3 regions of the Streptomyces sp. NPDC058008 genome follow, and region 1 is predicted to be linked to each of the others. Evidence: riboswitches for the same ligand, from Rfam matches in the RefSeq annotation. Region 1 holds a riboswitch; each other region holds the start of a gene.
The links. A riboswitch is a leader RNA that binds a small molecule or an ion and turns the genes downstream of it on or off. The one in region 1 is predicted to bind cyclic di-AMP.

Region 2: it holds a riboswitch for cyclic di-AMP, as region 1 does, so the genes downstream of both, ACFVS9_RS26290 (C40 family peptidase) here and ACFVS9_RS22060 (transglycosylase family protein) in region 1, are expected to answer to the same signal.
Region 3: it holds a riboswitch for cyclic di-AMP, as region 1 does, so the genes downstream of both, ACFVS9_RS05520 (M23 family metallopeptidase) here and ACFVS9_RS22060 (transglycosylase family protein) in region 1, are expected to answer to the same signal.

What each region holds. Positions count from the first base shown of each region.
Region 1 is NZ_JBHVQX010000021.1:91,652-94,868, forward strand. It holds gene eno (phosphopyruvate hydratase) at 1-91, opposite strand, end outside; gene ACFVS9_RS22060 (transglycosylase family protein) at 420-1,112, opposite strand; cyclic di-AMP (ydaO/yuaA leader) riboswitch at 1,113-1,283, opposite strand; gene ACFVS9_RS22065 (transglycosylase family protein) at 1,574-2,539, opposite strand; gene ACFVS9_RS22070 (cytochrome P450) at 2,645-3,217, opposite strand, start outside.
Region 2 is NZ_JBHVQX010000029.1:89,875-93,091, forward strand. It holds gene ACFVS9_RS26280 (ATP-dependent Clp protease proteolytic subunit) at 1-531, shown strand, start outside; gene ACFVS9_RS26285 (hypothetical protein) at 539-847, shown strand; cyclic di-AMP (ydaO/yuaA leader) riboswitch at 1,189-1,385, shown strand; gene ACFVS9_RS26290 (C40 family peptidase) at 1,389-1,859, shown strand; gene ACFVS9_RS26295 (LysE family translocator) at 1,878-2,516, opposite strand; gene ACFVS9_RS26300 (LysR family transcriptional regulator) at 2,589-3,217, shown strand, end outside.
Region 3 is NZ_JBHVQX010000004.1:134,544-137,760, forward strand. It holds gene ACFVS9_RS05510 (M16 family metallopeptidase) at 1-467, shown strand, start outside; gene ACFVS9_RS05515 (M16 family metallopeptidase) at 494-1,876, shown strand; cyclic di-AMP (ydaO/yuaA leader) riboswitch at 2,068-2,235, shown strand; gene ACFVS9_RS05520 (M23 family metallopeptidase) at 2,248-3,036, shown strand.

The DNA of each region.
Region 1 (3,217 bases):
TGCCGTCGTCGAGGCCAACCTCGACCTCGACCGTGGGGTTGCCCCGGGAGTCGAGGATTTCCCTGGCTACGACGACGTCGATGGACGGCACGAGGCATCTCCTTCTGGGATCTGACACTGGTTGTGCAGGGTCACTGTGGCCTTGCGCCACGAGCCTAACCGGCTCGGCCCGCTCCGTCGGCCGTCCGCCCGTCCCCTGGGACGAAAAAGCACTCAAGGGCCTTCATTACGGGCAAAGCGCCAGAATCTTACTGGCAAGTAACCGCAAGGACCGGGCGCACCCCCGGCGGCGCGCCCCGCGACAGGGCCCCGGGCACGCCGGCCCCGCAGGGCCCTGACACGGCCGCGGCCCGGCGCGCGGGGGGTCTGCGCGCCGGGCCGGGCCGCCGGGGCGGAGGAGGACCCCGGACCGCTCGCGGTTACTTCAGGTGGAGCTGCTGGCCCGGGAAGATCAGGTCGGCGTCGTCGACGATGTCGCCGTTCAGCTCGAACAGCTTCTGCCAGCCGCCCTCGACCTTCTCGGCGCCGGCGATCCTGCTGAGGGTGTCGCCGGCCTTCACCTTGTACTCGCCGTCACCCTTCTCGACCTTCTCGCCGGTCGGGGTGGTGACGGTCTTCTCGGGGGCCGTGCGCTTCTCGCTGCGCGTGGCGGGCTGCTCGGTCCCGCGCTCCGGCGCGGCCTTCGGGGCCGTGTCGCCGTTCTTCGCGGAGCCGGTGTCGACGCCCGGGTCCACACCGTCGTTCGTCAGGCCGCCGGCACCGGCGCAGGCCCAGGCGCCCGGGCCCTGGAGGTCGAGGAGCTTCTCGGCGACGGCTATCTGCTGGTCCTTGGTGGCCAGGTCGGCGCGGGCGGCGTACTGCGTACCGCCGGCGGCGGCCCAGCTGGACTGCGAGAACTGCAGGCCGCCGTAGTAGCCGTTGCCGGTGTTGATGGACCAGTTGCCGCCGGACTCGCACTGGGCGACGGCGTCCCAGGTGTCGACGGAGGCGGCCGAGGCGCCGGTCGCGCCCATCAGCGGCACGGCGACGGCGGCACCGGTGACGCCGGCCAGGGTCGCGATGCGGACGGCCCTGGACGGGCGGCGGTGCTTGCCCTTGCTGGAAAGCAGCATGGTTCTCCTCACCGACGCCTACGAGGTGAGCTGTCGGGTTCGGGCCTGTGAGTTGCCCGGCCACCCGCACTCGCGGACGGCTTCACCCCGAGCCGCACCCTCACCGTCTCGCGACGGCCGGGTCCGGCACCTACCTGGGTCCCCCGCTCCTGCCTACGGCGCTTTACGCGTGGGTCCCCTTCGGCCGACGGCAGGATTCGGCGTGACGGTCGAAGGTGCCCGCGGTGCGAGCGGCTCCGACCGTAAACACACGCAACCCCTACATTCAAAGATGGACATAACGAGCAATCAGCGCGTAACGGTTCGGGAGGACGGATCATTTCCGCAGGTCGGAGCCAATATGGACGGACCGGGCGGACGGGGCGCACCAGTTGAAGCAAAGAGACCCATGTCTCACTTACGCATAAGTGGACATAGGCCTCTGAACTGCCCCCGCTTTCGGGGTGTTTTCCCGTATTTGATCAGCTGGCGGCGGGAGTCTCCGTCTGCGCGTCCGACGCGAGGCCGAGGTCCAGGCTCTGGCCGGGAAGGATCAGGTCCGGGTCGGAGCCGAGCGCGTCCTTGTTGGCCTCGTAGAGCGCGGGCCAGCCGCCGGGCAGCTCCTGCGCGTCGGCGATCGCCCAGAGGTTGTCGCCCTCCTGGACGGTGTACGTCCCCTCGGCGCCCTGACGGGCCTCCGAGGCGCCGCGCGAGGCGTGCCTGCCGCCCTCACGGCTGTCGTCGAGGTCCGTTCCGGCACTGGCCTCGGGGGCCGGCGCGCCGCGGTGCTTCCCGGCCTTCGCGCCGTCGCCCTTCGCGGAACCGGAGGTCTCGGACGCCTCGGGCGACGGCGTGGCGGACGGAGTCGTGCCGCCCTTGCCCGCCCCGTCACCCTTGCCCGCCGTGTCGCCGGACGCGTCCTTGTCGGTGCCGCTCTCCGTGTCGGCCCCGTCCGTGCCGTCCGCCGCGTCGGCCGGGTCCGACACCTCGGGCGAGGGGGTCCCGGACGGTGTGGCGGTGTCCGAGGGCTCGGCGGTCGGGTCGGTGCCCGGGTCGACGCCCGGAAGCACGCCGTCCAGGGCCAGCCCGGAGATCACGGCGCAGCTGGGCCAGGCCTGCGGGCCCTTGGCGTCCAGCACCTTCTCCGCGACGGCTATCTGCTGCGAGCGGCTCGCGAGGTCCGCCCGCATGGCGTACGCCGTACCGCCGTACGCGTCCCAGGTGTCCTCGGTGAACTGCAGGCCGCCGAAGCGGCCGTTGCCGAGGTCGGCACTCCACATGCCGCCGCTCTCGCATTCGGCGACCCGGTCCCAGGTCGACGCGTCGGCGGCTTGCGCGCCGCCCGCACCGAGCAGCGGGATGGCGATGGCCGATCCGGTGACGCCTGCGGCGACGACGATGGCGGGTGCCTGGCGAGGGCGACGGTGTCTGCCGGTCGCGGAGCCCATGGGATTGCCTTCCGTGTGACTGACATGTGACGGGTGAGTCGAACGGTGAACCTAGCCCTACTCGAACGTGTGTCACAAGTCGATGCAGCGGAGATCACGTGAAAGTCACGGAGTTGACAATCTGTCACCTTCACCGGGCGGGCGCCCGGGACCGAACTCCACGGGAAGCGTGCGTAGTCCACGCATGATGAGCCCGCCGCGCCAGCGCAAATCGGCAGGTTCCGCAGCGAGCCGCAGGTCAGGGAGGCGTCGCAGCAGTGTCGCGAGCGCCACCTGGCCCTCCAGCCGCGCCAGCGGCGCCCCCAGGCAGTAGTGGATGCCGTGCCCGTACCCGAGGTGCTGATTGTCACTCCGTGCGAGGTCCAGGGTGTCCGCATCCTGGAATCTCTCCGGATCCCGGTCGGCGGCGGCCAGCACCACGAGAACGGGGTCCCCCGCCGCGATGTCCTGCCCTCCCAGCGTCACGGGCTCGGTGGCGTAGCGCCAGGTCGCCAGCTCCACGGGCCCGTCGTAGCGCAGCAGCTCCTCGATGCCCGTGGCGAGCAGTTCCGTCTCCCCCGCCGCCAGCGAGCGCTCCAGGCGCTCACGCTGGGCGGGATCGCGCAGCAGGGCGTAGGTGCCGTTGCCGATCAGGTTCACGGTCGTCTCGAAACCGGCGAACAGGAGGATGAAGGCCAT
Region 2 (3,217 bases), on a different contig from region 1:
GTCTTTCTCGGCACACCCGTCGACGACACCGCGGCGAGCGACCTGATCGCGCAGTTCATGTACCTGGAACACGCGGATCCCGACCGGCCGCTGTCCCTCTACATCAACTCTCCCGGCGGATCCTTCAACGCCATGACGGCCGTCTACGACACCATGCGCTTCCTGGCCTGCCAGGTGGAGACCTTCTGCCTGGGGCAGGCCGGCTCGAGCGCCGCCGTCCTGCTCGCGGCCGGGGCTCCCGGGCGCCGACATGCCCTGCCGGGCGCACGGGTAGTCATCCAGCAGCCCGCCCTGGACGAGCCGGTGCGGGGCCAGCCCTCCGATCTCGACATCCAGGCACGTGAGTTGACGCGCGAGCGCGAGCTGCTCACGGCCATGCTGGCCCGCCACACGGGACGTTCGACGCGGGAGATCAGCGCCGACATCGAACGGGACACCATCCTCGACGCCCGGGCCGCCGTGGCGTTCGGACTGGTGGACCACGTCGTGGAGAACCGCACGCCGTCCCAGCCGCCGCATTCCGCGAGGTGAACACCCGATGCGCCCACCCCAGTTCCCGCCGCTTCCCGCACTGACCCGCGCCGAGGCCGAGTTCATCGACTGCTACCTGGAGGTGCTCGACCAGCTCGGCCGCATCAATCCCGCCCGGGGCGGCGACACGTACGGTGCGCTGCGGGCCGCCCAGGCCCTCGCCTCCCGGGCTGTCGGCCTCCGGGAAGCGCTCGTGTCCATGCACGAGCGGGGTGAATCGCAGATCCACGCGGACACCCTGGCCAGAGCGTTGCGCCTGCTGGACGGGGAGCGTCGGGCCGGGCGGGTCGCCGTGCCTCCGCCGCCATCGAGTTGAACGTCCCGGCCCCCGACTCGGCCGCCCCCTTGGCCTTTTCGGGGTGTCTTCACGACACGCCCGGCGGGCCGATGAGTTTCCCTCGCTCGATCAGCGTAGGAGGTCCCCCGCCCGGGGGACAGCCCAACTTGCGCAACCGGCGCGGACGCTGAACGGAATACATCGTTCCGCCGCTGGTACACGGCTGGTCGGGTCCGCGCGCCAGGGCCGCGCGCGGACCGCGTCCACTCGATCGGATCAGTCGTGACGACTCTCACATATCGCACCTTCCGCGAGGAAATCCGGCAGCGCGTGAGTAAAGATCCCTGGGACGACAAGCCCCCGCCACCGCGGCGGGGCGGTCCGGGCGGACGCCGAGTCCTGCCGCCGTCCGGATGCCTGGTCGACAGGAGTGGATCGGCAGGAGTGGAGGACCCGAGCACAACGGGCCGCCCGGACGTCCGGACGGCCCTCGGGGTGAAGCCGCATCACGCGGCCGGGCAACTTCGCCAGCCCGAACCCGACAGGTCATCCTTCACAGGCGGCTGACGAAGGGTTGCGCATGACTGCGCAGGTTCATGTCCCGTCTCTGTTCGCCCGGGTCGGTACGGCCTCGGTTCTGACCTTCGCCGTAGGCACCACCATGCTGGCTCCGGGTCTCGTGAACGACGCCGAAGCCGCCGCCCACTCGACGCAAGCACTGAAGATCGCCGCCTCGAAGAAGGGCGCGCCCTACAGGTGGGGCGCCACGGGCCCGCACCGGTTCGACTGTTCCGGGCTCACGCTCTACTCCTTCAGGAAGGCCGGCAAGAAACTCCCCCGGACGGCCCAGCAGCAGTACAACAAGACCCGCCATATCTCCAGGTCGCAGCGGAAACGCGGCGACCTGGTCTTCTTCCACGCGGGCCGCAGCGTGTACCACGTCGGCATCTACGCGGGCAGCGGGAAGATCTGGCACTCACCGAAGACCGGTGCCGTGGTCCGGCTGGAGAAGATCTGGTCCGGGAACGTCTGGTACGGGAGGGTCCGCTGACCTCCTTCTCCGCCCGGCTCAGCGCAACAGGGGCCCCGTCACCAGCACGAGCCCCAGCGCGGTGAGCGCCGTGCCGCTGCCGCCCTCGATCGCACGGGCGGTACGCGGCCGGCGCAGCCACCGGCCCAGCCGGTCCACCAGCAGCGCCACGGCCGGGAACCAGACGAGCGCGAGCAGCACGACGACCGAGGCCAGCAGCAGGGTCCTGGGCAGGGGCGGCTGCCCGTCGGGGACGAACTGGGGCAGCAGGCTGAGGAAGAGGACGGGTGCCTTCGGGTTGAGGGCGTTGGTCAGGAAACCCTGACGCAGCGATCCCACCGGGGAGGGGGCCCGGGACGGGGCGCCCTCCCCGGCGTCCGCTCCCCCCGCGCTCCGGCGTCGCAGCGCGTACAGCCCGCTGAGGCCGAGGTAGAGCACGTACGCACCGCCGAGCAGCTGGACGGTGCGGAAGAGGACGGGCATCGTCACGAGCACGGCGGCGAGTCCGGCGACGGCCAGCGCGGTGTGCACCAGGAGCCCCCCGGCGACCCCTACCGCGGTGGCCAGCCCCGAGGCCCGGGATGCGAGGGCGTTGCGTACGACCACGGTGAAGTCGGCGCCGGGCAGCGCCACCATTCCGGCCGCCACGGCGACGAAAGCGAGCAGTTGTGCGTCCATGGGTCCACCTTGGACGCTCGGGCCCTTTAGCGTGTACTTGCAATCTTCTGGGTCTGCCAAAAGGAACGCTTAATGTACGACCCGACGCGGCTCGCGGCGCTGGTGGCGGTGGCCGAGGCCGGCTCGATCACACGGGCCGCCGCCCGGCTGGGCTACACCGCGCCCGCCCTCTCGCAGCAGCTGGCCAAGCTGGAGCGGGAAGCGGGAACGGCACTCCTGGTCCGTCACCACCGGGGAGCCCGCCTGACGGCAGCCGGTGAACTGCTGGCGGGCCGGGCCAGGCGCGTGCTCGACGAGATGGACCGGGCACGGCACGAGCTGGCCCGGCTGGCCGGGCTGTCCGGCGGACGGCTCCGGGTCGGTACGTTCGTGACGGCGGGGATCCACCTGCTGCCGCCGGTGCTCACCTCGTTCCGGCGCGCGCACCCCGATGTGGAGCTGGTCGTGACGGACTACGAGCCGCCCGCCGGGGTCGCGGCGGTGGCCGCGGGCGACGTGGACCTGGCACTGAGCCACGCGTACGAGCCCGCGGCCGTCGAGCCGCTGCCCGCAGGACTGGCGGCCGAGCCGCTGCTCACGGAGGAGCTGGTGCTGGTCACCGCGCCCGGGCAGATGCTCTCCGAGGGCAGCGGGCCGCTGCCCGTGGCCGAACTGGCGGGCCGGCCCCTGATCAGCAGCGCGCCCGCCCATCCGCCGCGACG
Region 3 (3,217 bases), on a different contig from region 1:
ACAACCGCCTCGTGCGCCGCGACCGTACGGCCGTCGCCGCCGGATTCGGGCTGCTCAGGCTCGCCGGAGCGCCCTCGCTCGGCTGGCTGGACGTCAAGACGTCCGGTGGGGTCGAGGTGCCGCAGATCGAGACGGCCGTGGACGAGGAGCTCGCCCGGTTCGCCGAGGAGGGCCCCACCCCGGAGGAAATGGAGCGGGCGCAGGCCCAGTTGGAGCGCGAGTGGCTGGACCGCCTCGGTACGGTCGCCGGCCGCGCCGACGAACTGTGCCGGTACGCCGTCCTGTTCGGTGACCCCCAGCTCGCCCTGACGGCCGTGGGCCGTGTCCTCGACGTGACCGCCGACGAGGTGAAGGCCGCCGCCCGGGCGCACCTGCGCCCCGACAACCGCGCGGTCCTGGTCTACGAGCCGGTCGAACCGGCCGACGAGGCCGACGGCACCGACGCGCACGAGGGGGCCGACAAGTGACCGACGCCGCCGTGACTGGAGTAGCGATGGAGTACCACCCGCAGCCGACCGCCGGCGAGGCCAGGCCCTGGGCCTTCCCCGCCCCGGAGCGCGGCGCCCTGCCCAACGGGCTGACCGTGCTGCGCTGCCACCGCCCCGGCCAGCAGGTCGTGGCCGTGGAGATCTTCCTCGACGCCCCGCTGGACGCGGAGCCCGAGGGCCTGGACGGTGTGGCCACGATCATGGCGCGCGCCCTGTCCGAGGGCACGGACAAGCACTCCGCGGAGGAGTTCGCCGCCGAGCTGGAGCGGTGCGGAGCCACCCTGGACGCGCACGCCGACCACCCGGGTCTCCGGGTCTCCCTGGAGGTCCCGGTCTCGCGGCTGGCCAAGGCACTCGGCCTGGTCGCCGAGTCCCTGCGGGCCCCGGCCTTCGCGGAGAGCGAGGTCGAGCGCCTGGTGGGCAACCGCCTCGACGAGATCCCGCACGAGCAGGCCAACCCGGCCCGGCGGGCCGCCAAGCAGCTCTCCCGTGAGCTCTTCCCCGCGACGGCGCGGATGTCGCGTCCGCGCCAGGGCACCGAGGAGACGGTCCGGCGCATCGACGCCGCCGCCGTGCGCGCCTTCTACGACGCCCACGTCCGCCCCTCCACGGCGACGGCGGTCGTCGTCGGCGACCTCACCGGTCTCGACCTGGACGCGTTGCTCGCGGACACGGTCGGGGACTGGACGGGCAACGCCGGCCAGGCCCGCCCCGTGCCCCCGATCACCGCGGACGACACCGGCCGTGTGGTCATCGTCGACCGTCCCGGCGCCGTGCAGACACAGCTCCTGATCGGGCGGATCGGCGCGGACCGGCACGACAGCGTGTGGCCCGCCCAGGTCCTCGGCACGTACTGCCTGGGCGGCACCCTCACCTCCCGGCTGGACCGCGTGCTGCGCGAGGAGAAGGGCTACACCTACGGTGTCCGGGCCTTCGGGCAGGTGCTGCGCTCGACGGCGCCCGGCTCCTCCTCCGGTGCGACGGGTGCCGCGATGCTCGCCATCAGCGGCTCGGTCGACACCGAGTCCACCGGGCCGGCGCTCGACGACCTCTGGAAGGTCCTGCGCACCCTGGCGGCCGAGGGACTCACCGACGCCGAGCGTGAGACGGCCGTGCAGAACCTCGTGGGCGTGGCCCCGCTGAAGTACGAGACGGCGGCCTCCGTCGCCGGCACGCTCGCCGACCAGGTGGAGCAGCACCTCCCGGACGACTACCAGGCCCAGCTGTACGCGCGCCTGGCTTCGACCGGCACGGTCGAGGCGACCGCCGCCGTGGTCAACGCGTTCCCGGTCGACCGGCTCGTCACCGTCCTGGTCGGGGACGCCGCGCAGATCGCCGAGCCCGTGCGCGCGCTCGGCATCGGTGAGGTGTCGGTCGTCAGCGGCTGACGGATCCGGACATGACGGACCCCGGCGAGCACCTGCGCGCCGGGGTTCTGTCATGTGTCCTTTTCGCGGCAAAAATCACTGTTCGCCCTGTGGGATGTACGACAAAAGGTCATTTCCGTTTGGTGGGGCCGAGGGGCCCGCTCTAGCGTCGCCCGGGCTGTCCGCCGAACCACTGCCGCGCCCGCGGCGCCGGACAGCCATCGCCGAGTCCCCGTCAGGCGCGAGCCTGGGGAGCCGGGGACCCACCATGTCCCTGGGGTGAATCGGTTCCTCGCGCCTCGTACGGGGCTCGGGGGCCGTAGGAGACCTTCCTGCTCCGAACCCGTCAGCTAACCCGGTAGGCGAGAAGGAAGGAAAGGACCAGCCCCTCCATGGCGTTCATCCGTGCCACCGGGAAGCACCGCGCCCCGAGTCGCCTGACGCGCAAGAGCGCCAGGGTCGCCGGCGTCGCCGCCCTGGCCACCACCGGCGTCATCGGCGCCACCGCCTCCCCGGCCCTCGCCGCGGACTCCGAGGTCACCGCGAGCACCGGCCTGACCCAGACCGTCGCCCTCGACGCCACCCTCGCCGCCCAGATCGAGGCCCAGGCGAAGGCCCAGCAGCACCAGGCCGACGTCGCGGCCGAGGCCGCCGCCGAAGCGAAGGCCAGGGCGAAGGCCAAGGCCGAGGCCGAGCGCAAGGCGGCGGCCCGTGCCGAGGAGGCCCGCGAGGAGAAGGCGCGCGCCGCCCGCGCCGCCGAGCGCGCCCGGCTCAACTCCTTCCACCTCCCGGTCGCCGGCTCGCACGTCACCACCGGGTACAAGTCCGGGGGCGCCCTCTGGTCCTCCGGCAGCCACTCCGGTGTGGACTTCCGTGCCGCGTCCGGCACCTCCGTCGTCGCGGTCGGCGCCGGCACGGTCGTCGAGGCCGGCTGGGGCGGCGCCTACGGCAACAACATCGTCCTCAGGATGAAGGACGGCACGTACACGCAGTACGGCCACCTCTCCTCGATCGGCGTGTCCGTCGGCCAGAGCGTCGCCTCGGGCGAGCGGATCGGCCTGTCGGGCTCGACCGGCAACTCCACCGGGCCGCACCTGCACTTCGAGGCCCGGACCACCCCCGAGTACGGCTCGGACATGGACCCCGTCGCCTACCTCCGGGCCCACGGCGTCCAGGTCTGACCGCACGGCGCACGGCACCCGCTCCTTTGAAGGCCCCGGCATCCGCCGGGGCCTTCGGCGTGCCTCCCGGCAACGCCCGCCGAACCCCTCGCGGAAGTGCTCCCTGGCCAAAAGATATCCATGGATTCCACCCCGCCGTCGGAAATTCCGGCCGGTTGCAATAGAGTCACAGAACAGGCGT